Regions from separate parts of the Streptomyces sp. NPDC014894 genome, predicted to be linked through region 4. Evidence: riboswitches for the same ligand, from Rfam matches in the RefSeq annotation. Region 4 holds a riboswitch; each other region holds the start of a gene.

Region 1 (7,634 bases), on a different contig from region 4:
TTCGCCACGGCGGTCGCCCAGCCCTCCGCCCTGGTGGAGAAGGCGGGGACGGGCGATCTCGTGTCCCGGGTCGCGGGCGACGCGGAGGCCGTCAACACCGTCATCGGACGGGTGCTGCCCGCCTTCGTCTCCGCGTTCCTCACCATCGCGCTCACCCTGATCGGGATCGGGGCGATCGACTGGCGGTTCGCCCTCGCGGTGCTCGCCGCAGCGCCCCTCCAGTACGTGGCGCTGCGGCGCTTCCTGGCCCGGTCGGGTCCGGTGTACCGGGAGCTGCACAGCGCCGAGGCCGCTCGCGGCCAGGAGATCGTGGAGACCCTCAACGGCGCGGACACGGTGGCCGCCCTCCGGAGTCAGCGCCGGCGGCTCGCCCGGATCGCGGCCTCCTCCGAGCGCGCCATCGGCCATGAGCTGGACGCCGTACGGCTGCGCAACGGCTTCTACGGGCTGCTGAACGTCGCCGAGCTGATCGGTCTCGCGGCCGTGCTGGCGGTCGGCCACCGGCTGGTCATGGACTCCGCGGTGAGCCTGGGCGCGGCCACCGCCGCCGCCCTCTACTTCCACCAGCTGTTCGGCCCGGTGGGCGTGCTGCTCTCGAACGTCGACGAACTCCAGGACGCCGGGGCGGGTCTGGCGCGTCTCGTCGGCGTCACCGCCCTGCCGAAGCCGCCCGCGGCCTGCCCCCCGCCGGCGCCCGGCCCGTCCGGCGGCGGCCGGGTCGTCCTCGACCGGGTCTCGTACGGATACGGTCCCGGCCGGCTCGCGCTCGACCGGGTCTCGCTGACCGTCGAGCCCGGGGAGACCGTCGCGATCGTCGGGGCCAGCGGGGCCGGGAAGACGACGCTCGCCAAGCTCGTCGCCGGTGTGCTGAGCCCGGACAGCGGCGAGATCGTCATCGACGGCGCGCGGGCCGCGTCACCGGCCGGGCGCGCCCGGACCGTCCTGGTGAGCCAGGAGGTCCATGTCTTCGACGGGACCGTCGCGGAGGATCTGCGCCTCTTCGCCCCCGGCGCGGACGACGACCGGATCCGGGCGGCGGCCGCGCGGCTCGGCGCGGAGTGGATCGACGGGCTCCCCGCCGGACTCGACACCCCGGTCGGCGCGGGCGGCCACGAGCTGACCGCCGCGCGGTCGCAGCATCTGGCGCTGCTCCGGCTCACCCTGGCCGCCCCCTCGGTCGCGGTCCTGGACGAGGCCACGGCGGAGGCGGGGAGCACGGACGCGGGTCTGCTCGACCGGGCGGCGGCCTCGGCGCTGTCCGGCCGTACCGCCATCGTGATCGCCCACCGGCTCGGCCAGGCCGCGCGGGCCGACCGCATCGTCGTCATGGAGGACGGCCGGGCCGTCGAGTCCGGGACGCATACGGAGCTGGTGCGGGCGCGGGGGCGGTACGCGCGGCTGTGGGAGGCGTGGGAGCGCGGCCGCTGAGCGGGCGCGGCCCCCGGGCCCCCGGCGGTCAGTCGAAGCGGACCCGCGCCGCCGGCGTCACCCGGATCGAGCGTCCGGGGTACTGGATGGTGGCGAAGGTCGTGTTGTGGTGCTCGACGACCTGGGCCGCGGTCGGCACGACGCCCACCGGGCGTACCGGTGTGGTGTGTCCGTCCGAGACCAGCACGAGATCGTGGCCGAGGGAGAGAGCGGCCCGGGCGGTGGAGTCGACGCAGTACTCCGTGGCGAAGCCGGTGACGACCAGCCGGCGCACCGCCCGTCCGCGCAGCAGGTCGCCGAGGCCGCTGCCGAGGAAGGAGTCGGCGCTGTCCTTGTCGAGGACGGCGTCGCCCGGCCGGGGCGCGACCGCCGGGTGGATGTCGCGGAGTTCGGCGGGCACGGGGTAGGCGTCGAGGCGTTGCCTCAGATGGACGACGGGCGTCCCGGCGGAGCGGGCCCGGCCGGCGAGGCCGGCGATCCGGGAGAGACAGCCGTCGGCGTCATGGGCGTCGGCCAACAGGGCGATCTGCATGTCGATGATGAGCAGCGCGGTCTCCGGCATCCCGCGAGCCTATCCCTCCGGCCGCGCGCGTCGGCGGGGAACGCGGCCGGGCGACCCGGGCGATCGGTGCGCGGGGGCGGCGGCCCGGGTGCGCGTCGCCCGTACGGTGAAGCCCTCCCGGCGCATGTCGGCGGCGGCGTCCTCGGGCAGCGCGTCGAGCATCGTGCGGTGGGCGGGGGCGAGCAGCCCGCCGGCCGGCCGATCCTCTCCTGTCGGCGGACGGAGCGTTCGAAGAACAGATCGCGGGCTTCGTCGGCGGGGTCGGCCGGCACGAGGTCCGCTGCGCGTTCGGGGGCGGCCCCGGCGGCGAGGCGTACGAGCGGCCCGCCCCAGCTGTGGCCGACGAGGACGAACGGCCCGGGGCCGAGGCGGTCGAGAAGGTCCGTCAGGTCCTCGGCCATCCTGTCGAGGGCCCGGGCCGCCGGGTCCCGGCGGCTCCGGCCGAGGCCGCCGCGGTCGTGGACCACCGTGCTCGTCCGCCCGGACGAGCGCCCCGTACGAGCGGCCCGCGGCGAGCCCTCCCCCCTCCGATCCGGCCTGCTCGGCGCGGGTCGGCCGCCGCCAATCCCGAACCATCCGTGTCTCATGTCACGGTCCGGAATGTGAACAGCACTGTCCGAAGGCACGCGATCCCTCTACGCTGACCGGTGCAGCTGGTTCGCCCTGTCCGCCAGACAGACGCGTCGCAAGAGGGAACCCGGTGGAAATCCGGGACTGCCCCGCAGCGGTGAGTGGGAACGACCGCCGTCATACGCACTGGATCCGGGAAACGGATCTGGGAAGCGACGGCCAGTAGGTGCCGACCGGGAGACCGGACGGCGGGCCCGCGAGTCCGAAGACCTGCCCGCTGTCCGCGCACGACCCGTTCGTGTGCGGATATCCCGGTGACCTCGTGGGCGGGTCGGCGACCATATCCGGCGGACGACCGCGCCCTGCGCGGCACGGGTCCGTCCGATGTGTCCTCCCTTCGCCTCCTCGTCCCGTCACCGGGATCCACAGGAGACATCTCGCGAAGGAGAGTTCCGTGACAGCGAAGTCCGCAGCCGCGGCAGCACGGGCCACCGTGTACGGCTACCCCCGCCAGGGCCAGAACCGGGAACTGAAGAAGGCCGTCGAGGGGTACTGGAAGGGCCGCGTCACCGCCGACGCCCTCCGGGAGACCGCGGCGGATCTGCGCCGGACGAACTGGCGTCAGCTGGCCGACGCCGGCGTCCACGAGGTGCCGACCGGCGATTTCTCGTACTACGACCACATGCTGGACACCAGTGTCATGGTCGGGGCTGTCCCCGGGCGGCACCGCGCCGCCGTCGCGGCGGACGCCCTCGACGGCTACTTCGCCATGGCGCGCGGCACCCAGGACGTCGCGCCCCTGGAGATGACCAAGTGGTTCGACACCAACTACCACTATCTGGTGCCCGAACTCGGCCCCGACACCGTCTTCACCGCCGACCCGTCCAAGCAGGTCGCCGAGTTGACGGAGGCCCTCGCGCTCGGGCTCGCCCCCCGCCCGGTCCTCGTCGGCCCCCTCACCTATCTCCTGCTGGCCAAGCCCGCGCCCGGCGTCGCCGCCGACTTCGAACCGCTGACCCTGCTGGACCGGCTGCTGCCGGTGTACGCCGAGGTCCTCGCCGATCTCCGCGCGGCCGGCGCGGAGTGGGTCCAGCTGGACGAGCCCGCCCTGGTCCAGGACCGCACCCCGGCCGAGCTGAACGCCGCCGCCCGCGCCTACCGCGACCTCGGCGGACTGACCGACCGTCCGAAACTGCTGGTCGCCTCCTACTTCGACCGCCTCGGCGAGGCCCTGCCCGTACTGGCCAAGGCCCCCGTCGAAGGGCTCGCCCTCGACTTCACCGAGCGGGCCGCCGGCAATCTCGACGATCTCGCCGCCGTCGGCGGACTGCGCGGCAAGCGCCTGGTCGCGGGCGTGGTCAACGGCCGCAACATCTGGATCAACGACTACGAGAAGTCCCTCGCCACCCTCGGCACCCTGCTCGGTCTCGCCGACCGCGTCGACGTCGCGGCCTCCTGCTCCCTGCTGCACGTCCCCCTCGACGCCGGGGCCGAACGCGACATCGACCCGCAGATCGCCCGCTGGCTCGCCTTCGCCCGGCAGAAGACGGCCGAGCTGGTCACCCTCGCCAAGGGACTGGCCCAGGGCACCGGCGCGATCACCGCCGAACTCGCCGCCAACCGGGCCGATCTGGCCTCCCGCGCCGGATCCGCCCTCACCCACGACCCGGCGGTACGCGCCCGTACCGCGGCCGTCACCGACGCCGACGGCCGCCGCTCCCAGCCGTACGCCGAGCGGACCGCCGCCCAGCGGGACCTGCTCCGGCTGCCGCTGCTGCCCACCACCACCATCGGCTCGTTCCCGCAGACGAACGAGCTGCGCACCGCGCGCGCGGATCTGCGCGCCGGGCGCATCGACACCCCCGGGTACGAGGAGCGCATCAAGGACGAGATCCGCGAGGTCCTCGCCTTCCAGGAGAAGGCGGGCATCGACGTACTGGTGCACGGCGAGCCCGAGCGCAATGACATGGTCCAGTACTTCGCCGAGCAGCTCACCGGCTATCTCGCCACCCAGCACGGCTGGGTCCAGTCCTACGGCACCCGCTATGTCCGCCCACCGGTCCTGGCCGGGGACATCTCCCGGCCGGAGGCGATGACGGTCCGCTGGACCTCGTACGCCCAGTCGCTCACCGAACGGCCCGTCAAGGGCATGCTCACCGGCCCGGTGACCATGCTCGCCTGGTCCTTCGTCCGCGACGACCAGCCGCTCGGCGACACCGCCCGGCAGGTCGCCCTCGCCCTGCGCGACGAGGTGAACGATCTGGAGGCCGCGGGCGCCTCCGTCATCCAGGTCGACGAACCCGCGCTCCGCGAGACCCTCCCGCTGCGCGCCGCCGACCACTCCGGCTATCTCGCCTGGGCCACCGAGTCCTTCCGCCTCACCACCGGCGGCGTCCGTCCGGCCACCCAGATCCACACGCACATGTGCTACGCGGAGTTCGGCGACATCGTGCAGGCCATCGACGATCTCGACGCCGACGTCATCAGCCTGGAGGCCGCCCGCTCCCATATGCAGGTCGCCCGCGAACTGGCCGCCCACGGCTATCCGCGCGAGGCCGGACCGGGCGTCTACGACATCCACTCCCCCCGGGTCCCGAGCGCCGAGGAGGCCGCCGCCCTGCTGCGCAAGGGGCTCGAGGCCATCCCGGCCGAACGCCTCTGGGTCAATCCCGACTGCGGCCTGAAGACCCGCGGCTGGCCCGAGACCCGCGCCTCCCTGGAGAACCTGGTCGCCGCCGCCCGTGAGATCCGCGCGGGGCTGACCGCCGAGAACGCCTGACCACCGGGCCGGGGCGGGCGCCCGCGCGGCGCCCGCCCCGGCCGGGCATCCGCTAACCCCAGGTGAGCGGGTCGAGATGGAGGTAGAAGCTCAGCCGGTCGTGATCGAGGTCGACGCCGTACCGTTCGGCGAACGCGGCGTCGGCGTCCCGCGCCCGTGTCTCGTCCGGCCAGGTCTCCCGCGCGTTGGCGAGCAGCAGGGACAGATCGGCGTAGCGGTCGGCCCGACCGAGGCGGCCCAGATCGACGAAGCCCGTCACCTCCAGGGTCTTCGGATCGAGGACGATGTTGGGCAGGCACAGGTCCCCGTGGCAGACGACCGGGTCGGCGGCCTCCTGGTCCCGCCGGAGCGGGATCGCCGGCTCCAGCCGGGCCAGCAGTTCCCCGGGCGGGGTGTCCCGCTGCCCGGCGGGGAGGAACTCCGGATTCACCGCGTCGCGGGCCACGACATCGCGGGCCGCGGCGACCATCGCGTCCAGGCCGCGGCCGAACGGGCACTGCTCCACGGGCACCTCGTGCAGACCGCGCACCGCGTCCGCGACGCGGTCCCAGGCGGCGCGCAGCTCCTCGGCGGACACCCGGTCGGCGGGGACGCCGGGGACGGCGCTGGTCACCAGGCGGGCTCCCGTGCCGTCGGCGTGCCAGTCGAGCACCCGCGCCCCGGGTACGCCCCGGTCGCCCAGCCAGGCGACCCGGTCGCGCTCGGCCTCCAGATCGGCCGTGTCCTCGGCGGAGACGCACTTGGCGTACCGGGCGCCGTCGGCGCTGCGGAAGACGGCGGCCGCCGACTCCCCCGCCGTGACGGGCAGCCAGTCGCCCTCGGCCGGCGGCGACGGCGACGGCGGCAGGCTCCGGGGGCTGGAGTGATCGCGCATGTCTTCCTCTCTCACGCGGTGCGGGGTTCGGCGGTGGTCCACGCGGCGGCCGCGCGGGCGGGGCTCAGTACGGAGCCGTACGACTTCTGACGGCGAGCGCGGCGGCGTACGGACGCGGTGCGGCCGACCGCGGGTCCGGTCCCGCCCGGTCCCGCCCGGTCCCGCCCGGCCCGGCCCCGCCCGGCCCGGCCCGGGACGGCCCGGGACGAGCGGGCCCCGGCCCCCTCGACGTACGCCGTCGTCATCGCACGTCGACGCCGTGCGCCCGGGCCAGTCCGTCGAGCCCGTCGGCCCAGCCCTGGCCGATGGCGCGGAGCTTCCATGCGGGACGGCCGTTCCGGCTGTGCCGGTACAGCTCGGCGACGACCATGGCGCGTACGTCCGGATCGCTCGGCGGCCGGAACTCCCAGGCGGCTCCCGTGCCGCACTCCATGCGCAGGGCGGCATGGGTGAGAGCGCCGCAGTCGAGGCCCGATTCGACGTTCATGTTCACCGCCACGGCGATGCGCCGGACCTGTTCCGGCAGCGCGGCCAGATGGATGCTGGCGCTCTCCACCGTGCCCCGCCCCTCCGGATGTCTGCCCAGCAGCCGGGCCGCGCCCCCGGCCGCGGAAGGCTGGTTGTAGAAGACGAAGTCCTCGTCGCCCGAGACCCGTCCGTCGCCGTCGGTGAGGAAGAGGGTCAGATCGGCGTCCGCCCCCGCGAAGCCGAAGGTGATGAGCAGGCCCTGCCACGCCTCCTCGGGAAGCGTCAGATTCTGTCCGGGGACGAGTGTCACCGCGGTCTCCCGCGCGATGACGACCGTGGCGGCCGTCGGCGAGGCGGCGATCCCCTCCCGCCACTGGGCGAAGGGCATGATCCAGTACGGGTCCGACGGCGGCTCGGGATCTCCGTACGCGGTTCCGTCGTGGAGCCCGATGTTCAGACTGGCCAGGGTGGATCCGCCGGAGTCCGGATCGTCCTCGGCGTGGTCGAGAAGGGACCGGAGGCCGGGCAGCCGACGGGTGTTCAGCGGCTTGACCGTGCTGGAGACGTTCCCCGTCGCGGTCTTCCGCACCGAGCAGAGGACGTCCTCGCCGATGTCCAGGAACCTCAGCGCGTCGTCGGCCCCCTGCCACGCGGTGCTCTCGACGGACCGCCGGGTCCAGTGGCCGTACGCCACCACGCCGAGCCGCCGGGTCTCGGGCATCCGGGTCAGCACGGCCAGATTGACGGCGGTGATGCCCGGAGCGGTCGCGAATCCCTCCTTGAGGGTGGCGATGACATTGGACCCCATGACGGTGAGCCACCACTCGGTGCGTTCGCGCTTGTTGAGATCTCTCAGCGTCGGCCGGCCCGCCGGGGTGAGCCCCGGGGCCTGCGCGGGCAGCGAGTCGAGATCCGGCTGCCGCATCACCACGGACATCACGGAGCCGTCGACC
Region 2 (7,634 bases), on a different contig from region 4:
CCGCTCCCTGCGCGCCTTCGGCTACGGCCCCAAGACCCTCGCCCGGGTGCTGCGGCTCCAGCGCGCGCTGGCGCTGGTGTGGGAGGGGACGCCGTACGCGGCGGCCGCGCTCGCCGCGGGCTGCGCCGACCAGGCCCATCTCGCCCGGGAGATGCGGGAGCTGGCCGGTGTCACGCTCAGCGCCTATGTGGCGTCGGCGAACAGCTGAACCCCGCAGCCGTCCGGGTCCAGCACGATGGCGTACCGCTGGCCCCAGACCGCGTCCCACGGCTCCAGACGGCCCCGGTGGCCCGCCGCGACCAGCTCCGCGTACACCGAGTCCACCTCCGCCGGACTGTCGCAGCGGAAGGCGAGTCCCACCCGCTCGCCGCCCGACGGCCGCGTCCACCCGGGGTCGAAGGAGCGCACCGTCTCCTCGGTGTCCCAGAGCACCCTGATCCCGCCCGGAAGCGCGATCTCCGCGTGCGGCGCGGTGTCCGCGTCGGCCGGGAGATCCAGGCCGAGGCGGCGGTAGAAGGCGAGTGAGGCGGCCATGTCGGAGGTGACGACGCCGATCGCGTCGAGTCGTGGAGTCATGGGGTCACCGTAGGCCGCAGGGGGGTGGGGGGTCTTGAATGAATCGGACAAGGGGGTGGGGGGCTCGTCGGCTGCGGGTTCCTGTGGCTCGGCTTCGTCCTCAATCGCCGGACGGGCTGGAAATGCTGGTCTGTCCTCAATCGCCGGGCAGGCTGGGGTTGTGTGCCGCGCGGCTGGGTTGTGTGCCGGGCGGGTTGGGGGGAATCCAGCCTCGCCGGCGTTTGAGGCGCGGGGTGTGGGGCGGAGCCCTGGTGTGGCGGTGCGGTCGGCTGCGGGATTCCGTGGCTCGGGTTCGTCCTCAATCGCCGGACGGGCTGGAAATGCCGGTCCGTCCTCAATCGGCGGACGGGCCGGGTTGTGCGACGGACGCGCGTGAGTGGTCCCGCCTCGCCGGTGTCGGGCCGGTGTGGAGGCGGCCCGCGAGGTGGCTGAAGGTGAGTCCGAAGACGGTCCAGAGCGTTACGTGGATCGCGAGGGTGGCGAGCCGGAAGTCCCAGACCACGGCCGCGGGAAACCCCTTCGGGACCTCGTCGAACGACGGCAGGAACGCGTACGCCAGGGCCACGACGCCCACGAACGCGGCCGCCGCCGCCACCGTCGCGTTCTCCTTGCCCAGCCGGGGGGCCAGCCGCTTCCCGAGGATGACCGCCGCCACCCCCAGCAGCACACTGAGCACGACCATCAGGAAGTACAGCGCGGTCCGCCGGCCGATCGTCTCCGGGTCGCCGACCGCGGGCGGGTTCGGCGGGTACTTCAGATAGGGCACGACGTAGACGGTCAGCAGCCCGCCGAGGGAGATCAGCGCGGCCGTGGCGCGCGGGCCGAAGGAGCCGATGCGGCCGAGGGCCGTGGCGTGGGCGAGGGCCGCCACACCGCCGACGGCCACCCCGAAGAGGAGGAGCGCGGTGGCGAGCCCGGCCGTGGACTGCACGGCCCGGCTGACGAGTTCCTCGCCGCCGTGCTCATGGCTGTGGCTCTCCTCGAACGCGATGGCCGCGTCCACCGGGCCCTCGCCGAGGACGTACGCCACGAGCGCGGCGACCGCCCCGGCGATCAGGCCCGCGAGCATGCCGCGGACGAGCAGGGCTCTGACGGATATGGAGTTCATGGACGTTCCCCTGTGACTGGATCCGGGCGAAACGGCGGTGCTGGGGGCTCGCGACCGCCCTCAGTGGCAGGGGAAGCCGAGCAGATGCCGTCCGTCGTGGACCCATTCGTGCACCGTCTCCCCGGCGATCAGGGAGGTGGCGCCCTGCTCCGCGCCGACGAAATAGAGCAGGATCAGCGCCAGCACGCCGACGAACACGGCCCAGGGAGCGATCTCCTTGAGCGAGAGAGGGGGGAGCGCCGGTGCGGCGGCGGGAGCGGCGGGCACGGTGGAATGAGCCATGGCGAAACCTCCTGGGGGAACACGCGTCCCGGTCGTGGTGCCTGGTGCCTACGACGAAGGCGGCGGGTCTGACTTCCCGCGAAACCGCGGGTACACAGTGGCGCGACCGTGCCGGAATCTCACCGGACTTCCATCACACTTTCGTCATGTCCACGCGACCGTACCGGTTCGGAGCGTGCGCCGCCATGGTGTGAGTTGGCCGAAACTGATGGATTCGGGGAGGGGATGGGAATGACGTTGCGGCTGATGCTGGTCGCGCCCGTGACCACGGCGGCGCTGCGCGGGGCCAGATTCCCCGTGGACGAGCCGCCGGACGCGGCGGGGCTGCGCGCGGCGCGGGCCGCCGCCGGGGCGCTGCCCCGGGTCGACCGGGCGGTCTGCGCGCCCGCCGAGCGCTGTCGCGGGACCGCTCTGGCGCTGGGGCTGCGGGTGACGGGGGAGGACGCGCCGGCCGACTGGGACATGGGGCGCTGGCGGGGCCGGAGCCTCGCGGAGGTGAGCGCGGCGGAACCGGACGCGGTGGCGCGCTGGCTCGCCGATCCCTCGGCCGCGCCCCACGGCGGGGAGTCGCTGACCGCGCTCCGCACCCGGGTCGGGGCGTGGCTCGACGGCCTCCCCGCCGCCCCCGGCCGGCTCCTCGCCGTGGTCGACCCCGCCGTCGTCCGCGCCGCCCTCGTCCACGCCCTCGCCCTCCCCCCGCAGACCTTCTGGCGTCTCGACATCGCCCCCCTCGCCCTCACCGAACTCACCACCCGCACCCCGCCCCACTGGAACCTCCACTGCGGCGCCCGCCTCCAGGCCCCCGGGGACGCCCCGCCGGGACAGGACGGCTGAGGCGCCGTCGCCGGTCCGCGCCCGAGAACGGGCCCGCGGGCCGTCGCTCCGGCGGGCTCACGCTCCCGGCGCGGCGTGGCCCGGGGCCAGGACGGGGGAGACGCCGAAGTCGCGCCGGGGCAGGGCCACGTCCTCCTCGCAGTCCGCCGCCCCGCACTCGCAGTCGAACGCCACCACCGTCGCCCCCGCGTCCCCCCGCGCCCACGGCCGGCCGAAGTACCCCCGGTACTGGCCCGCCAGCGCCTCGTTCGCGTACCGGGCGAGCCCCGCCCGGCCGGCCGCGGTCGTCTCGCGGGGAGCCGAGGCCAGGGCCTCGGCGAAGTGGTCCTCCACCGCGGCGAGGGTCTCCCGTACGCCCCGGTCGCCGTCGACGGCCAGCCGCGCGCCGGAGTACTCCGTCACCTGGGCGCCGATCTCCCGCACCAGCAGCCGGTACAGCTCCAGCGCGCCCTCGCCCAGCCCCCGCTCCGCCAGCCTGCGCCGCTGCACCCGGGGCGTCGGCAGCAGCCACAGCGCGTGGACCCCGGCGACGGGCGGGGTGACCGGGGTGCCCTCCACCACCACGGCGGGAGCCGCCGGCAGCCCCCGCACATCGTCGGCGATCATCGGACCGCGCTCATGGTGCAGCGACATCGCGAGCAGCTCCCCGCCCGGCCGGGACCAGCGCTCCCCGGGGGACAGCGACTCGAAGCGGAGCGCCGCCGGATGACCCGCAGCCAGCGCCCGGTCCCGGTGCCCCCAGGTGTGCGCGTCCGCGCTGTACCGGCGCAGACCGTGCCGGCGCGCCAGCAGCCGGGCCACCGTCGTCTTCCCCGCGCCCGGCGGACCGCCGATCCACAGCGCTATCGGACCCCGTCCCCGGGCGCCGCCGCGCTCTCCGGCTCCGTCTCCTCCTCGGCGATCGGCTGCTCCGTCCAGATCACCTTCCCGTCCGGCGTGTACCTCGTCCCCCACCGGTCCGCGAACTGGGCCACCAGGAACAGCCCCCGGCCCCCCTCGTCGGTGCTCGCCGCCTGCCGGAGATGCGGCGAGGTGCTGCTGTGGTCCGACACCTCGCAGATCAGCGTCCGGTCGCGGATCAGCCGCACCCGGATGGGTCCGATCGCGTACCGGATCGCGTTGGTGACCAGCTCGCTCAGGATCAACTCCGTCGTGAACGCCTCTTCGCCGAGATCCCATTCGCCGAGCTTATGGGTGACCGCGTTCCGCACCTCGCCCACCGCCGAGGGATCCGACGGGACGTCCCACTCCGCCACCTCTCCCGAGTCCAGCATCCGGGTCCGCCCCACCAGCAGCACCACATCGTCCCGGGGACGCTCCGGCAGCAGCGCTCCCAGCACCGCCTCGCAGGTCTCGTCCGGGGTCCGCCCGGCATGCCCCTCCACGGTCTCCCGCAGCAGCGCCAGCCCCTCGTCCATGTCCCGGTCCCGGTCCTCGACCAGACCCTTCGTGAACAGCACCAGACTGCTGTTCTCGGGCAGCTCCAGCTCCAGCGTCTCGAACGGCAGCCCGCCCAGCCCCAGCGGCGGACCGCCGGGCACATCCGCGAAGAACGCCGTCCCGTCCGGGTGGAGCACCAGCGGCCGGTGGTGCCCCGCCCGCGCGACCGTGCAGCGGCCCGAGGCCGGATCGTAGATCGCGTACAGACAGGTCGCACCCGTGACCTGGACGTCCGGCCCGCTCGCCGACTCGTCCTGGTCCAGCCGGACCACCAGCTCGTCCAGATGCCACAGCAGCTCGTCCGGCGGCAGGTCCAGCGTGGAGAAGTTGTACACCGCCGTACGCAGCCGACCCATCGTCGCGGCGGCGTGCAGCCCGTGGCCCACCACATCGCCCACCACCAGCGCCACCCGCGCGCCCGGCAGCGGAATGATGTCGAACCAGTCCCCGCCCACCCCGCCGGCCCCGCCCAGCCCCGCCTGCGCCGGACGGTAGCGGTACGCCATGTCCAGCGCCGTCTGCTCCGGCAGCCCGCGCGGCAGCAGACTGCGCTGAAGGGTCACCGCCATGGTGTGCTCACGGTCGTAGCGGCGGGCGTTGTCGACGCTCACCGCCGCCCGCGCCACCAGCTCCTCGGAGAGCGAGCGGTCCTCCTCCTCGAACGCCTCCGACGTGCGCGAACGCCAGAACATCGCCACGCCCAGAATCGCCCCGCGCGCCCGCAGCGGCACCGCGATCATCGAGTGGAAACCCGCCTCGACCAGCTGCTCGGCCCGCTGGGGCGACTGCTGCTCCCACCCCGCGTACGCGCCGAGATCCCGCTCCAGGATCGCCTCGCCCTCGCTCAGCCCCGCGCCCATCCGGGTCGTCGGCAGATAGCGGATCGTCGTGCCCAGCCGGAAGTGCGCCGTCGTCTCGCCCAGACCGGCCGCCGCCACCCGCCGCATGTCCTCGCCCGCGCCCGTCGACACCGGCTCCTCGCCGCGCAGCACCCGCTCCACCAGATCGACGGTGGCGTAGTCGCAGAACCGGCCCACCGCGAACTCGGCCAGCTCCTCGCAGGTGCGCACCACGTCCAGCGTGGTCCCGATCTCCGTACCGGCGTCGTACAGCAGCTTCAGCCGCCCCTGCGCCACCTCCGCCCGGCCGCTGACGGCCTGAAGCTCCGTGGTGTCGCGGAAGGTCGCCACACTCCCCAGCAGACTGCCGTCCCGGCTCGCCGGACGCTGATTCACCGCCAGCAGCCGGTCGCCGACCTGGTGCACCTCGTCGGTCACCGTCCCGCCCGACGCCAGCAGCCGCGCGGTCTGCGGATCCAGCCCCAGCTCCGTGACCAGCCGGCCCTCCACCCGCACCGGAAGCTCCAGCAGCCGGCGCGCCTCGTCGTTCGCGAGCAGCAGCCGCCCGTCCTCCCCGACGATCAGCACCCCCTCGCGGACCGCGTGCAGCACCGCGTCATGGTGCTCGTACATCCGGGTCATCTCCTCCGGACCGAGCCCATGGGTCTGCCGCCGCAGCCGCCGGGTGACCAGGGCCGTCCCCCCGGTGGTCAGCAGCAGCACCACCGCGGCGGCCCCGAAGAGCAGCGGGAACTGGTCCTCCACCGCCCCGCTCACCCGCTCCACGGTGACCCCGGAGGACACCACCCCGATCACCGTGCCGCGCCGGTCGAAGACCGGCACCACCGCCTGGATCAGCGGGCCGAGATTGCTCGGCACCCGCTGGGTGATCACCTCGCCGTCGAGCGCGGGCCCGATGTCGCCGACGAACCGGCCGCCGATCTCGCTCGGCAGCGGGGAGGTGTACCGGATGCCGTCGGTGTTCATCACCACGATGAAGTCGACGTCGGCGTCCTTGCGGGCGTCCTCGGCGCTCGGCTGGAGGATCGCCGACGGATCGCGGCTGCGCAGCGCCGCGTCCATGCCCGGCGAGTCGGCGAAGGTCTGGGCCACCGCCGTCGACCGGTTGAGGGCCTCCCGCTCGCTGTCGGCGTGCGACTGGAGGACGAGCGCGACGATGCTCGCGCCGACGAGCAACAGCACGATCGCCACTTGGAGGAGAAAGACCTGCCCGGCGACAGTCCGCATGCGCAAGACCGAGCGTGGGCGACCGTAACGTTCGGCCATGTCTTCTTTGTACACCTCCCGTACCCGGCGGGCTATCCGCGCACGGTAGAACGCGGAGGTCACACACGTAACGCGTTTCCCCGAATCCCCCCGACGCGCGTGACCTCCCGGCTGCCCGCCCGACGGGGAATCAGTCCTGATGAGAGCCCGACGACCCCAGCCGCAGCACCTGCGCCAACGCCTCCGCGACCGCCTTCTCGCCGTCCAGCGCGCCGCCCGCCGACCGCCAGGCCACGAACCCGTCCGGCCGTACCAGCAGCGCGCCCTCCGCCGTCGTGCCGTGCGTCCCGGTCCAGTCGCACCCCTCCTCCGGGACCAGATCCGCCAGCGGCCCGTCCCCGATCGCGTACACGTCCAGCGGTACGGACAGCCGCGCCGCCGCCTTGTGCGCCGCGTCCCGCCAGACGGCCCCCTCCCCGCAGAGCAGGACGAGTGAACGCTCGTACAGATCGAGCGTCGACAGCCGCACCCCCTCCTTGCGCACCCACAGATGCGGCGCCCGGGTCCCCGGCTCCCCCGTCAGCGCCATCCGCTCCGGCACCACCGGACGCGCCGGATCGACGCCGATCACCGCACCGCGCGGATAGCCGTACCCCATCGCCACCGTCAGCACCCCGCCCTGCCGCCCGCCCGGCGTCACCGGAGCCGCGTACCCCGGATGGCTGTGCTCCGCCGAACGCGCCGACGCCCGCTCGCCCGTCGCCTTCGCCACCGGCTGCCGCTCCTCGCCGTAACTGTCCAGCAGCCCCGCGCCCGCCCAGCCCTTCAGCACCGCCGCCAGCTTCCAGGCCAGATTGTGCGCGTCCTGGATACCGGTGTTGGAGCCGAAAGCGCCGGTCGGCGACATCTCGTGGGCCGAGTCCCCGGCCAGGAACACCCGGCCCACCGAATACCGCCGCGCCACCCGCTCGGCGGCATGCCACGGAGCCTTCCCGGTGATCTCCACATCCAGGCCCGGAGCGCCCACCGCCGCCCGGATGTGATCCCGGCAGCGCTCGTCGGTGAAGTCCTCCAGCGTCTCGCCGCGCTCCGGACTCCACGGCGCGTGGAAGACCCAGCGCTCCCGGTTGTCCACCGGCAGCAGCGCCCCGTCCGCCCCCGGAGTCGTCAGATAGCAGACGATGAACCGCCGATCCCCCACGATCCCGATGAGCTGCCGCGAGGTGAACGTCAGGCTCACATTGTGGAACAGCTCGCCGCCCCCGCTCTGACCGATGCGCAACTGCTCGCGGACCGGGCTGCGCGGCCCGTCCGCCGCGACCAGATAG
Region 3 (7,634 bases), on a different contig from region 4:
CCAGCGGCCTGTTCCGCCGCTGACGTGTGGTGAGCCCGTCGTCCGGAACGACGGACGGCTGTCCCTGTGGCATTACGCGACCCTTCTGTCGGACCCGGCGGACCGGGCGTTCTTCACCAGTCCGGCGATGGCGTCCGCCCGCAACTCGTCGAGTGTGACGGCCGATCCCCGGAGGTCGGCCGCGAGGGAGCCCGCGAGCCCCAGCCGCACCGGGCCGGACTCGCAGTCCACCACGATGGCGGCCGTGCCCTGGGCCGCGTGCAGCCCGGCCGCCCGGGAGGCCAGCTTCACGGGGTCGGGGCCGCCCGTCGCCCGCCCGTCGGTCACCACCACCATCAGCGGCCGGCGGGAGGGATCGCGCATCCGCTCCACCCGCAGCACGTCGTGCGCCTTCAACAGCCCCGCGGCCAGCGGGGTGCGCCCGCCGGTCGGAAGCCCGTCGAGCCGGGCGGCCGCGGCGTCCACCGAGGACGTCGGCGGCAGCGCCACCTCGGCGTCCTTGCCCCGGAAGGTCACCAGACCCACCTTGTCCCGGCGCTGATAGGCGTCGAGCAGCAGCGAGAGCACCGCGCCCTTGACCGCGCCCATCCGCTGCCGGGCCGCCATCGACCCCGAGGCGTCCACCACGAAGAGCACGAGATTGGACTCCCGGCCCTCCCGCGCGGCCTGGCGCAGATCGTCCCGCCGCACCACCAGACCCGGGCCGCCGCGCCCCCGCGCCCGCTGATGCGGGGCCGCCGCCTGCACGGTCGCCGCGAGATGCAGTTTGGTGAGCGCCCCCCGGGGCCGCCGCGCGCCCGTGGTGCGCCCGTGCTCGGCCCGGGAGCGCGAACGCCGGCCCGCCGCGCCCTCGCCCATCCCGGGAACGCTCAGCATCTTCGTACGGAACGGCTCACCGGCCCCGACCGGGCGCTGCTCACGCCCGCCGCCGACCGCCGCGTCCCCCGCGTCCGCCTCGGCCGTCCCGTCCGTCTCACCCGTCGTCAACGGAGGCGCGGGGGGCTCGGCCTGCGGCGGAACGCTCTGATCATCACCGTCGCCCGCGCCGGGGCCGTCCTGCGGGGGCGGCGCGCCGCCGGGACCGCCGCCGTCCGGGCCGCCCTCCGGACCCTCACCGGGGTCGGGATCGGGATCGGGCTCCGGGTCGGGCTCGGGCTCGTCCTCCCCGAACTCCTCCAGCGTCCGGTCCAGCTTCTCCTCGTCCAGACCGGGCGCGTCGAACGGATTGCGCCGCCGCCGGTGCGGAAGGGCCAGCAGGGCCGCCTGCCGCACATCCTCGGCGAGGACATCCGTACGCCCCGCCCAGGCGGCCAGCGCACAGGCCGTACGGGCCATCACGATGTCCGCCCGCATCCCGTCCACCTCGAAGGCGGCACAGGTCGCCGCTATCTGCCGGAGCGCCGCGTCCCCCAGCCGCACCTCGGGCAGCAGCGCCCGGGCCGCCATGATCCGCTCCCGCAGCGCCCTCTCGTCCTCGCCCCAGCGGGCGGTGAAGCCGGCCGGATCGTCGTCGTACGCCAGCCGCCGACGGACGACCTCGACCCGCTGATCGGGCTCGCGGGAGGCGACGACCTCCACCGTCAGGCCGAACCGGTCGAGCAACTGCGGCCGCAGCTCGCCCTCTTCCGGGTTCATCGTGCCCACCAGCAGAAAACGCGCGGCGTGCCGGACCGACACCCCCTCGCGCTCCACATAGGACGCGCCCATCGCGGCGGCGTCCAGCAGCACGTCCACCAGATGGTCGTGGAGCAGATTCACCTCGTCCACATAGAGGATCCCGCGGTGCGCGTCGGCCAGCAGCCCCGGCTCGAAGGCCTTGACGCCCTCGGCCAGCGCGCGCTCGATGTCCAGCGCTCCCACCAGCCGGTCCTCGGACGCGCCGATGGGCAGCTCGACCATGCGCGCGGGCCGCGCGGCGGCCCCGCCCGGCCCATGGGGCCCGTCGGGGCACTCCGGGTCCGGCGCGGCCGGATCGCAGGAGAACCGGCACCCCGCGACGACCGCGACCTCGGGCAGCAGCGCGGACAGGGCGCGTACGGCGGTGGACTTGGCCGTGCCCTTCTCCCCGCGCACCAGCACCCCGCCGACCCGCGGCGACACCGCGTTCAACAGCAGCGCGAGCCGCAGATCGTCCTGCCCCACGACAGCGGTGAACGGGTAGGGCGTGCTCATACGGGCTCCTCGGTCGTCACGGGCGCACACGGAAACGCGGGGTGAAGCGAAGGGGGAAACGAAAGGGGGAACGGAAGGGGGATCGAAAGGGGAAGCGGCCGGCGGGACGGACGGGCAGCCGCACGGGAATCCGGACCCGGGCCGGAGCCGGATCCGCCGCGGAATCCGTCCCCGAGCGGACTCGCGGCGGCGGCCGGGAAGGACAGCGCTGTGCTCATACGGGGCCTCCGAATCGTCCGGGCGCTCCGGCGGTCGTGCGCGCCGCGGGCATCGCGGGCGCTCCGGGCGCGATGAAGGGAAGGTCCGCGGGCGGGCCCTGCTCGATCAGCCGCAGCAGCGCGTCCGTGTCCGCGTGTTCTTCCACGAGGTCGCCGAGCCGATCCAGCTGCTCTTCGCGCAGCGCTCCGAAGGACGTGTCCGGAGCGGGCACGAAACGCCGGCCGGCGGCGCTCGCGACCCGTCTCAGGAACTGCCTGCGGAAGCCGTCGCTCTCCAAGGAGCCGTGCCAGTGGGTGCCCCAGACCTCACCCACCCGGCAGCCGCTCAAAAAGGCCTCCCCGCCCAGCACTTCGGCGACGCCGTGGTGGATCTCGTACCCCTCCACGCGCTCGCCCAGCGCCGTGCCCGTCGGCCTCGCAAGGGTCTTCTCGGCCGCGAACCGCACCCGTACGGGCAGCAGTCCCAGACCGGTCACGGAACCCGCCCGTGACTCGACCTCGTCGTCGATGTGCTCACCGAGCACCTGGAACCCGCCGCAGATCCCCAGCACCGGACGCCCCTCGGCCGCCCTGCGCGCCAGCTCCCGCGCCAAGCCCCGCTCCCTCAGCCACTCCAACGCCCGGACCGTGCCCCGGGTTCCCGGCACGATCACCAGATCCGCGTCCGCCAACTCCTCCGGCCGGTCGACGAATCGGACGATCACGCCCGGCTCGGCGGCCAGCGCGTCCACATCGGTGAAGTTGGACATCAGGGGCACCGCGCAGACCGCCACCCGCAGCACGTCCTCGCCGACCGGCGGGGCCACGGCCGACTCGCGCACCGTCCCGCGCAGCGAGACCCGCAGCCCGTCCTCCTCGTCGATGCCGAGCCCGTGCGCGTACGGCAGCACCCCGTACGTCCGCCGCCCGGTGAGCCCTTCGAGCATGTCGAGGCCCGGCTCCAGCAGCGAGACGTCGCCGCGGAACTTGTTGACCAGATAACCGGCCACCAGCCGCTGGTCCTCGGCGCTCAGCAGCGCCGTCGTGCCGAAGAAGGAGGCGAAGACCCCGCCCCGGTCGATGTCCCCGACGACGAGCACCGGCAGCCGCGCCGCCCGGGCGATGCCCATGTTCACGATGTCGGTGCGCCGCAGGTTGATCTCGGCCGGGCTGCCCGCGCCCTCGCAGATCACGGCGTCGTAGGAGCGCCGCAGCTCGGCCAGGCACTCCACGACGGGCTCGAACAGCGTCTCCTGCCGGCCGCCGTGGTAGCCGCGGGCGCTCAGCTCGCCCACCGGCTTGCCCATCAGCACGACCTGGCTGCTGCGGTCGCTGCCCGGCTTGAGCAGGACCGGATTCATCAGCGCGGTCGGCTCGACCCGCGCCGCCTGGGCCTGCATCGCCTGGGCCCGGCCGATCTCCGCGCCCTCGCGGGTCACGAAGGAGTTGAGCGACATGTTCTGCCCCTTGAAGGGGGCCACGCTGACGCCCTGCCGCACCAGCCAGCGGCAGATTCCCGCCGTGACGACGCTCTTGCCCGCGTCCGAGGTCGTTCCCGCGACCAGCAGCCCGCCGCCGGTACGCCCGTTCCCGGTACGTCCGCCTCCGGTACGCCCGCCCCCGGTCTGTCCGCGCTCGGTCATCGGATCCCTCCCTGCCGGCGGCGGACCGCCGTGATCTGCCGGAACGCCAGCCGTCCGGCCGCGCTCGCGGCGAGCGCGAGCAGACTCACCCGGCGCGAGAGCCGGACCGCGCGCTCGATGTCCGGGACCTCCACGGCCCGGCCCTCGCCGTGGAGCACCGGCCGGTGCTCGACCCGGCCGCCGTACGCGAGAGTGCCGCCGAGCCGTACGCCGAGCGCTCCGGCGAAGGCCGCCTCGACCGGACCGGCGTTGGGGCTCGGATGCCGGCGCGCGTCGGCCCGCCAGGCCCGTACGGCCCCGCGTGGGTCGGGGCCCGCGAGGACGGCGAGGGCGGCCGTGAGCCGCGCGCCCGGCCAGCCGGCCAGATCGTCCAGCCGGGCCGAGGCCCAGCCGAACCGCCGGTAGCGGGGGGACCGGTGGCCCACCATCGCGTCCAGGGTGTTGACGGCGCGGAAGCCGAGCAGCCCGGGAACGCCCGCGACCGCCCCCCACACCAGGGCCCCCACGACCGCGTCCGAGGTGTTCTCGGCGACGGACTCCACCACGGCGCGGGCGATCTGGGCCTCGTCCAGGGCCTGCGGATCGCGTCCGCAGAGATGGGGCAGCCGTTCCCGGGCCGCGGCCAGGTCCCGGTCGGCGAGCGCCGCCCCGACGGTCCGGGCCTCGCGGCCCAGCGAGGTGCCGCCGACGACGGTCCAGGTGGCGGCGGCGGTCAGCGCGACGGACAGCGCGGGACGGCCGCGCGTCCCACGGGCGAGCAGCGCCCCGGCCGCCGCGGCGCCTCCGGCGCAGACGGCGGTGTGGAGCGCGCCCCAGCCCCGGTGGTCGCGCCACAGCGCGCGCTCGACGGCGCCCGCGGCCCGCCCGAACGCGGCGACCGGGTGCCCCCGGCGGGGATCGCCGAGCAGCAGGTCGCCGAGGAGGCCGGCGGTGGCGCCGTACACGAATATCCGGTCGGCACGCATGGGGTCAGGCCGCGGTCTCGTTCCGGAGGGCCCGGGAAACCGGGGGAGCCGGGGGAGCCGAGGACGAAGCGGGGGGTGCCGGAGAGGTCGCCGGGGGAGCGGGAGAGGTCGCCGGGGGAGCCGGGGGAGTGCGAGGCGTACTCGGGGCAGGGGCTGAACCGCGGCCGGGCATGGCGATATGTCCTCACTCAGGGTGTCCGCGCCCTGGTTCGACGTGATGCGGCGGCGAGAGTTCCTGGCTCCCGGGATTCCTCCCGGTGACAGTGGCGGGACCGCGCCGGATTTGCACCGGCTTCCTCTGCTGCCGCCGTAATGGCCCCGGCAGTCCACCACGCTGCGAGAACAGCCGTCAACCTGCTGTTGACCTGCGATGGGACAGTGTGCTCAGCCCCACACCCCGGACCGGCCCCCGCCGGGCCCGACACCGGTCCCCGCCGGGCCCGACACCGGTCCCCGCCGGGCCCGACACCGGTCCCCGCCGGGCCCGACACCGGCCCCCGCCGGGCCCGGGAGCGGCCCCGTCCGGCCCCGCGAACGGTCCCGGCACCGACGCGACCGGGCCGGACCGCCCCCGTGGGAGTGGTCCGGCCCGGCCGGTGAAAGAGCTGGTGACGACGGAGTCCTCGGTGCGGCGGGCAGGGCCCGCGCACGGTCCGGGGACGCCGTCAGTCGACGATGAGGTAGATCCCGTAGGTGATCGCCGCCACGCAGAGCGCGAAGCAGATGTACGCGCCGACACGGGCGAGGGCCACGGACGCGCCGCCGCCGGTCGCCGTGCCGCCGGTCGTCGACCCGGCGGCCGGCTGCTGCTTGCTCAGACCGACGATGCCGAGGGTGAACAGGCCCACGAGGACGACGGTGGCCACGAGGCTCACGCCGAAGACGGAGCCGAGAGCTGCCCAGTCGATGTTCATGCTGATCTGTCCTTACACCGCGGCCGGGCTGGCCGGGCCGGATTCGGGGGCGGCGGCCGAGGGAGCCGCGATGGTCGTCTTGAGGTCGTCCTGCGCGGGGGTGCCGGCGGGCGGCGGGGTGACCGCGTTGATCGCTTCGGTCACGACGCCGGGCTCGTCGCCCTCCTCGCCGTTGACGTTGGTGTGGTCGATGACCTGGCGGCGCGAGTAGATCCAGATGGCGGCGGACGAGGCGACCAGGAAGATCGCGACGGCGGCGACGCCCCAGTCGCCCTGCTTGGTCACGTACTCCGAGCCCGCGGCGACCAGACCGGCGGCCGGCAGGGTCAGACCCCAGGCCACGAACATCCGGGTGGCGGTGGACCAGCGGACCACGCCGCCCTTGCGGCCGAGGCCGGCGCCCATCACCGCTCCGGAGCAGGAGTGCGTGGTGGAGAGCGAGAAGCCGAGGTTGGAGGAGGCGAGGATGACGCTGGCCGCGCTGGACTGGGCGGCGAAGCCCTGCTGCGGCTGAAGGTCGGTGAGGCCCTTGCCCATGGTGCGGATGATGCGCCAGCCGCCGAGGTAGGTGCCGAGGGCGATCGCGACACCGGCGGAGACGATGACCCACATGGGCGGGTTCGAGCCGGGGTTGAGCACACCGCCGGCGACCAGCGCCAGCGTGATGATGCCCATCGTCTTCTGGGCGTCGTTGGTGCCGTGGGCCAGGGAGACCAGGCCCGCCGAGGCGATCTGTCCGGCCCGGTAGCCCTTCGCGGTGGACTTCGGGTCGGCGTTCTTGCCGATCTTGTACGTCAGCCGGGAGGCCAGGTAAGCGCCGATGCCCGCGACCAGCGGGGCCGCGATGGCGGGGATCAGCACCTTGGTCACGACGGTGCCGCCGTTGACGCCGCTGAACCCGACCGAGGCGACGGTGGCGCCGATCAGACCGCCCATGAGGGCGTGCGAGGAACTGGACGGCAGGCCGACCAGCCACGTCAGGAGATTCCAGAGGATGGCGCCGACGAGCGCCGCGAAGATCACTTCTGGGGATATGCCTGACTCGTTGACGATGCCGCTGGAGATCGTCTTGGCGACCTCCACCGACAGGAAAGCGCCGACGAGGTTGAGCACGGCGGACATCGCCACCGCGGACTTGGGCTTCATGGCGCCGGTCGAGATGGTCGTCGCCATCGCGTTGGCGGTGTCGTGGAAACCGTTCGTGAAATCGAACACGAGAGCCGTCACGATCACAATCGCGAGCAGCAGCGTGATGTGTTCCATTTACCCAGGCAATCTATGGACGTCAGTGGCCTGGCGAACGTAAGTAACCTGGGTGAACGGAAGGTGAACTGAGGCCGGATTCAGGGTGTCCCCATGTGAGGTTTCGTGCTCCGCTTACGCCTCGCGGGCGCGGGACGGGCTCTCGCGCCCGGCTTCTCGCCCCTTGAAGTGCCTTTCATCACTCTTTCCGGCAATCTGTCCGGTCCTCCCCTCCGTGGCCCGGCGGTGGCCCTCTGTGATCGGGGGCCCGCTCCTGACAGGATCGCCGTATGACCGAACAGGTGTCCCAGAAGGCGATCGACGAGGCATGGCGGGGCGTGGTCGCCACCGCCCGCAGAACGGCGGCGGAGGGCCTGGTGGTGGGCACCTCGGGCAATGTCTCCGCCCGGCTCGGCCCGCTCGTCCTGGTCACCCCCAGCGGGGTGCCCTACGACCGGCTCGGCCCGCAGGACGCGACCGTCGTCGACCTCCGGGGCAAAC
Region 4 (7,634 bases):
CAGCCGGGTGCCGGTCATGGAGCCGCCGCGGCGGGCCAGTCCGTAGACGAGGATCATCGCGCCGAGCGCTCCGGCGAACGCGCCGACGGGCATGGCGACGGCGGTGGTGGCGCCGATGCCGAGGGTGAGGACGACGACCGCGCCGGTGGAGGCGCCGGAGGAGATCCCGAGGAGGAAGGGGTCGGCGAGCCGGTTGCGCACCAGGGCCTGGAGGACCGTGCCGACGACGGCGAGCCCGGAGCCGACGAGGACGCCGAGGAGGACCCGGGGCAGCCGTACGTCGACGACGATGGTGCGGAAGGGGCTGGGTTCCGCGCCGGGGAGGAGGGCCTCGATCACCTGTCCGGGCGGGATCCGTACGGAGCCGAGGCCGAGGCCCGCGATGACGGCGGCGGCCAGTGCGGCGGTCAGCGCGGTGAGGACGGCCCCGTACCGCAGCCGGGAGCGGAGCCCCGGCCGCGGTGCGGGCCCGGCCGCGGCGGGGGCCTTCGCCGGCGCCTGGAGGAGCTTCACCGGTCGAACTGCGACGCCAGCTTGGCGATGGCGTCGGGAGCGCGCACCCCGAGCACCGCGTCGGAGAGCGGCAGCACCGCGAATTTCTTGTTCTTGACGGCGGGGACGTCGCGCAGGGCCGGGTCGTCGAGCAGGCGCTTCTTCTTCTGTTCGACGGTGGTGGAGCCGTAGTCGAGGATGACGACGATCTCGGGGGCGCGGGCCACCACCTGCTCCCAGGTGGCGTCGCCGAAGGCCTTGTCGACGTCGGCGAAGACGTTGCGGCCGCCGGCGCGGGTGATCAGCTCGTTGCCGATGCCGGCGCCGCCCGCGGTCTGGGCGGTCTTGTCGCCGCTGTCGTAGACGAAGACGGGCCGGGGCTCGCGGCCCTTCAGTCCGTTCTCGGCGGCGGCGACGGTGGCGCGGGCCTTCGTGACCCACTTCTCGGCGCGGTCGCCGACGCCGAAGGTGCGGCCGATCTCGTCGACCTCTCGGTAGACGTCGTCCAGGGTGGTGCGGCCCTCGGCGCAGTATTCGATGTTGAGCCGGGAGTCGATGCCGGACTTCTTCAGCTCGTCCCGGGTGCGCCCGTCCTTGGGGTCGAAGGCGCTGGCGTAGCCGCCGTAGACGAAGTCGGGGTCGGCGGCGAGCAGCTTCTCCTTGGAGGGGTACTCCTCGGCGAGGACGGGGACGGCGTCGTAGGTCTTCTTGTAGCGCGGCAGGACCTCGTCGTCGAGGAAGGCGGTGCCGACGAGGGACTTCTCCAGGCCCAGTTCCAGCATGATCTCGGTGACGTGCTGGTTCATGGTGACGGCCCGTTCGGGGGCCTTCTGGTACGTCGTCCTCACACCGCAGTTGTCGACGGTGTACGGGAAGGAGCCGCCGGCCTCGGCGGGCTTGCCGGTCTTGGCGCCGGCGTCGCCGTCGGAGCCGCAGGCGGCGAGCGGGAGCAGCAGGGCGGCGGCTATGAGTGCGTGGGCGGAACGGCGTCCGGACATGACGGGGTACGGCCTCCTCCGGGGATTTCCACGTCCCCTGGGTGATGGGAGAAGGGCGGCAGGTCAGTTCCTGGCTGCCAGGCACGGGGCCTGGTCACAGTGGCGGGACCGCGCCGGAGTCGCACCGGCTTCCTGAGTCCCACCGCCCCTTTTCAGACAGCCGAGTCGGAACTCGGTCAGGGCTCAGTATGCGTCAACGACTTTGATCTCCTCTTCCGAGATCTCTCCGTCCACGATGCGGAAGGAGCGGAACTGGAAGGGTCCGGCGGCGTCGGTGTCCGCGGTGGAGACCAGCACATAGTGCGCGCCGGGCTCGTTCGCGTACGAGATGTCCGTACGCGAGGGATATGCCTCGGTCGCGGTGTGCGAATGGTAGATGATCACCGGTTCTTCGTCGTTGTCGTCCATCTCACGGTAGAGCTTGAGGAGATCCGCGGAGTCGAACTCGTAGAACGTGGGCGAACGGGCGGCGTTCAGCATGGGGATGAAGCGCTCGGGACGGCCGCTGCCCTCGGGGCCGGCGACCACGCCGCACGCCTCGTCGGGGTGGTCGGCGCGGGCGTGCGCCACGATCCGGTCGAAGAGAGCCTGTGTGAGGGTCAGCATGACGATCAGGATAAACAGACCGGCGAAGGGGCGGGCCCGTACCGGTGTCCGGTACGGGCCCGCCCCTTCGCCGCGCTGGGCCCCGGGGGGCGGTCAGCGCTTGCGGAAGGCGTCTCCCTGCGGGTTGCGGCGCTTCAGCAGCAGATAGGCGACGCCGAGCAGCAGGCCCCACACGGGGGCGACGTAGAGGGAGATCCGGGCGTCCTTGTCGACGCCCATCAGCACGATCACCAGGCCGATGAAGGCGAGGGCGAAGTAGCTGGTGTACGGGGCGCCGGGGGCGCGGAAGGTGGACTGCGGGAGTTCGCCGCGGTCGGCCTTGGCCCGGTAGCGGATCTGGCTGACGAGGATCATGATCCAGGCCCACATGCCGGAGATGGTGGCGAAGGAGACGATCTTGTGGAAGGCCTCGCCGGGCCACTGGTAGTTGATCCAGACGCCGATCAGCATCAGTCCGGCGGAGAAGGTGGTGCCGAGCAGCGGGGTGCCGCTCCGGGTGAGCCGGGTGAAGATCTTCGGGCCCTGCGAGTTGAGCGCGAGGTCGCGCAGCATCCGGCCGGTGGAGTACATGCCGGAGTTGCAGGAGGAGAGCGCGGCGGTCAGCACGACGAAGTTGACGATGGCGGCGCCGACCTGGAGGCCCATCTCGTCGAAGGCGGCGACGAAGGGGGAGACCCCGGGCTGGAACTTGGTCCAGGAGACCACCGAGAGGATCATGATCAGCGCGCCGATGTAGAAGACCGCGATGCGGATCGGCACGGTGTTGATCGCCTTGGGCAGGTTCTTCTCGGGGTCCTTGGACTCACCGGCGGTGACGCCGACGAGTTCGACCGCGAGGAAGGCGAACATCACGATCTGGAGGGTCATCAGGGTGCCGCCGATGCCCTTGGGGAAGAAGCCGCCGTCGTCCCAGAGGAGGCTGACGGACGCGGTGTCCCCGGCGTCGGAGAAGCCGATGGTGAGGATTCCGGCGCAGATGAGGATCATGCCGATGATCGCGGTGACCTTGATCATCGAGAACCAGAACTCGATCTCGCCGAAGACCTTCACGGAGATCAGATTGGCCAGATAGAGGATGATCGTGAAGCAGAGCGCGGAGATCCACTGAGGGATGTCCCACCAGTAGGTCATGTACGAGGCGGCCGCGGTGACCTCGGTCATTCCGGTGACGACCCAGAAGAGCCAGTACGTCCAGCCGGTGACGAAGCCCGCGAAGGGGCTGATGAACTCCCGCGCGTAGTCGGAGAACGAGCCCGCGACCGGGCGGTACATCAGCAGTTCGCCGAGGGCCCGCATGATGAAGAAGATGACCACGCCCGCGATGGCGTAGGCCAGGATGAGACTGGGGCCGGCCTTGGAGATGCCCTTGCCCGCGCCGAGGAAGAGACCGGTGCCGATCGCTCCGCCGATCGCGATCATCTGTATCTGGCGGGCGCCCAGTCCTCGGTGGTAGCCCTGGTCCGCGCCGGGTCCGCCGTCGGCTCCCGCGGTGGTGTCGGTGAGCCCCGCGACACCCTTGCCGTCGTGCCCGTCATCTTTGCCGACCTGCACTGAGGTCATGGTGGTGCGCCCTTTCTCCATGCGGATCCGCTTCCGCTGCGACTGGCGCGCGGTCACGGATCAGGTCCTGATCCCCCCGGATACGGATGGAGTGCCACCGGCGATCCGCCGGCTCAAGCGCCCCCAGGGGCATGGGTGGCGCCCCTGGCGGTCGTGAAGATCTATCACGGTCGCCGCGGAGATCACTGAGGAAGAGTGTGGCGCAGACCACCACTAGAAGCGGACAAATGTCCCTCGACACGACAAAGCGTTCGGGTGTGGTGACGGGATCGTTATCCGGATTTGAGCGTCCGCTGAGCGTTCACCGAGGGGTGGCCGGTGGTCGCGGCAGGGGGTGGTCCGGGGCCGCCCGGGGGGCTCGCGCCGGGCTTCGGAGGCGGGCCGGGGCGGGGGCTCCAGGGGCGTCCGGGCGCGGGGCGGGCCCGGGCGCGCGGGCAGGGAGACGCCGGGACGCCCGGGCGCGCGGGCCGGGCGGTGGGCGCGGCGTCCCGGGGCCGCCGGGCGCCGCCCGGCGAAGGCTGGGCGGGCCGGGCGGGGGCCGGGCGGGCATGGCGGGGGCCGGGCGGGGGCCCTGGGGGCCCGGACGGTCAGGGCATCAGGGATTCGACGAGGGTCTCCTGGAGGACGCCGAGCCAGAGGTACGCCATCACCATCGGCTTGCGCGGATCCGAGTCCGGCAGCCGGTACAGCCCGGCCCCCTCGTCCTCGTCGCTGACCTCCAGACGGGTGCCGATCGTCAGCCGGAGGTCGTTGAGCGAGCGGAGCCAGCGCACGCAGTCCTCGGCGGTCAGCTTCAGCACCGCGCCGCCCTCGGCGTCCACGGTGAGCGTGTCGAGGCCGCGGACCACCGCGACCGCGTCGTCGCGCTTGTGGGTCCGCAGATCGTTCTCGGTGAAGCGCCGGAACTCGGAGGAGGCGGCCTCCAGCTCCTCGTCGGGCTTCTCGGCCGCCGGGTCGATGTAGGCGTCCGGGAAGAGCCGGGCGAGCGCCGGGTCGGCGGGCGGCTCGCTCGGGCCCTCCGCGAAGAGCGCGGCGAGCGGGTCCTCGCCCTCGACGGGCTCGTCGCCCGGTCCGATCAGTTCGAGGAGCTGTACGGCGAGCGAGCGCAGGATGGAGATCTCGACCTCGTCCAGCGCGATGGCCGCGCCCCCGCCGGGGACCGGCTCGAAGTGTCCCGGCATCAGTCGCGGTCCTGGGAGAGGGTCGCCCACAGTCCGTATCCGTGCATCGCCTGCACGTCGCGCTCCATCTCCTCGCGGCTGCCGCTGGAGACCACGGCGCGGCCCTTGTGATGGACGTCGAGCATCAGTTTGCGCGCCTTGTCCTTGGAGTAACCGAAGTACGCCTGGAAGACGTAGGTCACATAGCTCATCAGGTTCACGGGATCGTTGTGGACGAGCGTCACCCACGGCACATCGGGCTCGGGAACGGCGAAGGTCTCCTCCGCCGACTCAGGACGTTCGATCTCTGTGGGAGCAACACTCACCTGGTCCATGCTGCCACTGAGGGGGGCTCGGCGCATAAACGGCCACCACATCTCGTCACTCTGACGAAATGTGGGGTAGCATCCTGGCCATGGCTGGATCGCCCGGGCTCCCCGGGCGGCCGAGACGAAAGCGTGAGGCTGACTGCCGTGAACACCGCTGATCTGGGGCTGCCGGTGGACGTCCCCTCGACCGCCCTCTTCACCGACCAGTACGAGTTCACGATGGTGCAGGCGGCGCTGCGGGCCGGCACCGCCGCCCGTCGTTCCGTCTTCGAGGTGTTCACCCGCAGGCTCCCCGAGGGGCGCCGCTACGGGGTCGTCGCGGGCACCGGGCGGGTGCTGGACGCCGTGGAGAACTTCCGCTTCGACGCACGGGTGCTCGGCTTCCTGCGCGAGCGGAAGATCGTGGACGAGCCCACCCTCGACTGGCTCGCCTCCTACCGCTTCGGCGGCGACATCTGGGGCTATCCGGAGGGCGAGGTCTACTTCCCGGGCTCCCCGCTGCTGCGGGTCGAGGGCTCCTTCGCGGAGTGCGTGCTGCTGGAGACCGTGATCCTGTCGATCCTCAACCACGACTCGGCGATCGCCGCCGCCGCCTCGCGGATGTCGTCGGCCGCGGGCGGGCGGCGGCTGATCGAGATGGGCGCGCGGCGTACGCACGAGCTGTCCGCGGTGGCCTCCGCCCGGGCGGCGTACGTCGGCGGCTTCGACTCCACCTCCGATCTCGCGGCCGGCTTCCGCTACGGGATCCCGACCGTGGGGACCAGCGCGCACGCCTTCACCCTGCTGCACGACAGCGAGCGGGACGCCTTCCGGGCCCAGGTCGACTCGCTCGGGCGCGGCACCACCCTGCTGGTGGACACCTACGACGTGGCCGAGGCCGTCCGTACCGCCGTGGAGATCGCGGGCCCGGGGCTGGGCGCGGTACGGATCGACTCCGGCGATCTGCTGCTGGTCGCCCACCGGGTGCGCCAGCAGCTGGACGAGCTGGGCGCCCGGGACACGAAGATCACCGTCACCTCCGACCTGGACGAGTACGCCATCGCCTCGCTGGCCGCGGCGCCGGTGGACGGGTACGGGGTCGGCACCCAGCTGGTGACCGGCAGCGGGCACCCCACCTGTTCGATGGTCTACAAACTGGTCGCCCGCGCCCGTTCGGGGGAGCCCGGGGCCCCGCTGGAGGCGGTGGCGAAGAAGTCCCTCGGCGCGAAGTCCTCGATCGGCGGCCGCAAGTGGGCCGCGCGGCGGCGGGACGCGGAGTCGGTCGCCGAGGCGGAGGTCGTCGGCCTCGGCCCCGTACCGGCGGAGCTGGCCGACCGGCAGCTGCTGGTGGAGCTGGTCCGGGGCGGCGAGATCGTGGGGCGCGAGCCGCTGGACGCGGCGCGGCGGCGGCACATCGAGGCGCGGGCCGCGCTGCCGATGTCCGCCATTCAGCTCTCCCGGGGGGAGCCGGTGCTGCCGACGGAGTACGTGTGAAGCGGGCGCGCGCGGCAAGGCTCTCCCGTGTGATCCTTTCACTGCCTGCCATGCTCATGAAGGGTCTCCCGCGCGGCGGCGGGAGTCCCTAGGCTCGAAGGCGTCGGCCCGCACCGCTCCGGAGCGTGCCGGGCCCGCGCCGTACGCCGCCGCCGACCGTCCGCTCATCCCCGAAACTCCGAAGGACAGCCGCCATGCACCGCGCCTTGATCGTCGTCGACGTTCAGAACGACTTCTGCGAAGGCGGGAGCCTCGCGGTGGCGGGGGGTGCGGAGGTCGCCGCCGCCGTCACCGAACTGATCGGCCAGGCCGTGCCCGCCGGCTACCGCCATGTGATCGCCACCCGCGACCACCACATCGACCCGGGCGACCACTTCTCCGACACCCCCGACTACGAGAACAGCTGGCCGCGCCACTGTGTGGCGGGGACGGAGGGGGTGGGCTTCCATCCGAACTTCGCGCCGGCGGTCGCCTCGGGGGCGATCGACGCGGTCTTCGACAAGGGGGCGTACGAGGCCGCCTACAGCGGGTTCGAGGGCTTCGACGAGAACGGGATGACGCTCGCCGCGTGGCTGCGGGAGCACGGGGTGACCGAGGTGGACGTGGTGGGCATCGCGACGGATCACTGCGTCCGGGCGACGGCGCTGGACGCGGCGCGGGAGGGGTTCACGACGCAGGTGCTGCTGGATCTGACGGCGGGGGTTTCCCGCGAGCGGGTCGAGCGGGTGGTGGTCGAGCTGCGCGAGGCCGGCGTAGAGGTCACGGGCAAGCCCGTCACCTGACCCCACCCCGCCCCGCGAAGCCTCCCCCAGCCCCCTGAAGCCCCGCCACCGCCCTGCGCGCCCGCCCCGTGGCACGGGTCCGTCCTCAAACGCCGGACAGGCTGAGTGTGGCCCGGCACGGAGAGCACTCCAGCCCCTCCGGCGATTGAGGAGCCGGGACCGGGGCGGAGCCCCGGAACAAACCCAGGCCGTAGGGGCACAGGTCCGTCCTCAAACGCCGGACAGGCTGGATAC

The links. Region 4 has a riboswitch for cobalamin ahead of ACF089_RS08450 (ABC transporter substrate-binding protein). Riboswitches for the same ligand answer to the same signal wherever they lie in the genome.
Region 1: it holds a riboswitch for cobalamin, as region 4 does, so the genes downstream of both, metE (5-methyltetrahydropteroyltriglutamate--homocysteine S-methyltransferase) here and ACF089_RS08450 (ABC transporter substrate-binding protein) in region 4, are expected to answer to the same signal.
Region 2: it holds a riboswitch for cobalamin, as region 4 does, so the genes downstream of both, ACF089_RS17525 (CbtB domain-containing protein) here and ACF089_RS08450 (ABC transporter substrate-binding protein) in region 4, are expected to answer to the same signal.
Region 3: it holds a riboswitch for cobalamin, as region 4 does, so the genes downstream of both, ACF089_RS34730 (cobalamin biosynthesis protein) here and ACF089_RS08450 (ABC transporter substrate-binding protein) in region 4, are expected to answer to the same signal.

The regions. Positions count from the first base shown of each region.
Region 1 is NZ_JBIBWD010000008.1:91,737-99,370, forward strand. Features, by position in the region: gene ACF089_RS20210 (ABC transporter ATP-binding protein) at 1-1,428, shown strand, start outside; gene ACF089_RS20215 (isochorismatase family protein) at 1,457-1,969, opposite strand; gene ACF089_RS20220 (alpha/beta fold hydrolase) at 1,852-2,577, opposite strand; cobalamin riboswitch at 2,628-2,853, shown strand; gene metE (5-methyltetrahydropteroyltriglutamate--homocysteine S-methyltransferase) at 3,015-5,339, shown strand; gene ACF089_RS20230 (APH(3'') family aminoglycoside O-phosphotransferase) at 5,392-6,213, opposite strand; gene ACF089_RS20235 (hypothetical protein) at 6,225-6,458, opposite strand; gene ACF089_RS20240 (TerD family protein) at 6,455-7,634, opposite strand, start outside.
Region 2 is NZ_JBIBWD010000006.1:381,601-389,234, forward strand. Features, by position in the region: gene ACF089_RS17510 (DUF6597 domain-containing transcriptional factor) at 1-208, shown strand, start outside; gene ACF089_RS17515 (VOC family protein) at 184-576, opposite strand; gene ACF089_RS17520 (CbtA family protein) at 911-1,684, opposite strand; gene ACF089_RS17525 (CbtB domain-containing protein) at 1,745-1,966, opposite strand; cobalamin riboswitch at 2,010-2,144, opposite strand; gene ACF089_RS17530 (histidine phosphatase family protein) at 2,198-2,800, shown strand; gene ACF089_RS17535 (hypothetical protein) at 2,858-3,601, opposite strand; gene ACF089_RS17540 (SpoIIE family protein phosphatase) at 3,643-6,366, opposite strand; gene ACF089_RS17545 (FAD-dependent oxidoreductase) at 6,497-7,634, opposite strand, start outside.
Region 3 is NZ_JBIBWD010000024.1:52,489-60,122, reverse strand. Features, by position in the region: gene cobO (cob(I)yrinic acid a,c-diamide adenosyltransferase) at 1-73, opposite strand, end outside; gene ACF089_RS34740 (putative cobaltochelatase) at 73-2,172, opposite strand; gene ACF089_RS34735 (cobyric acid synthase) at 2,387-4,012, opposite strand; gene ACF089_RS34730 (cobalamin biosynthesis protein) at 4,009-4,977, opposite strand; cobalamin riboswitch at 5,184-5,323, opposite strand; gene ACF089_RS34725 (hypothetical protein) at 5,643-5,891, opposite strand; gene ACF089_RS34720 (anion permease) at 5,904-7,154, opposite strand; gene ACF089_RS34715 (class II aldolase/adducin family protein) at 7,424-7,634, shown strand, end outside.
Region 4 is NZ_JBIBWD010000003.1:108,937-116,570, reverse strand. Features, by position in the region: gene ACF089_RS08455 (FecCD family ABC transporter permease) at 1-513, opposite strand, end outside; gene ACF089_RS08450 (ABC transporter substrate-binding protein) at 510-1,490, opposite strand; cobalamin riboswitch at 1,534-1,681, opposite strand; gene ACF089_RS08445 (Mov34/MPN/PAD-1 family protein) at 1,674-2,096, opposite strand; gene ACF089_RS08440 (amino acid permease) at 2,190-3,656, opposite strand; gene ACF089_RS08435 (DUF2017 domain-containing protein) at 4,244-4,837, opposite strand; gene clpS (ATP-dependent Clp protease adapter ClpS) at 4,837-5,151, opposite strand; gene ACF089_RS08425 (nicotinate phosphoribosyltransferase) at 5,290-6,618, shown strand; gene ACF089_RS08420 (isochorismatase family protein) at 6,813-7,400, shown strand.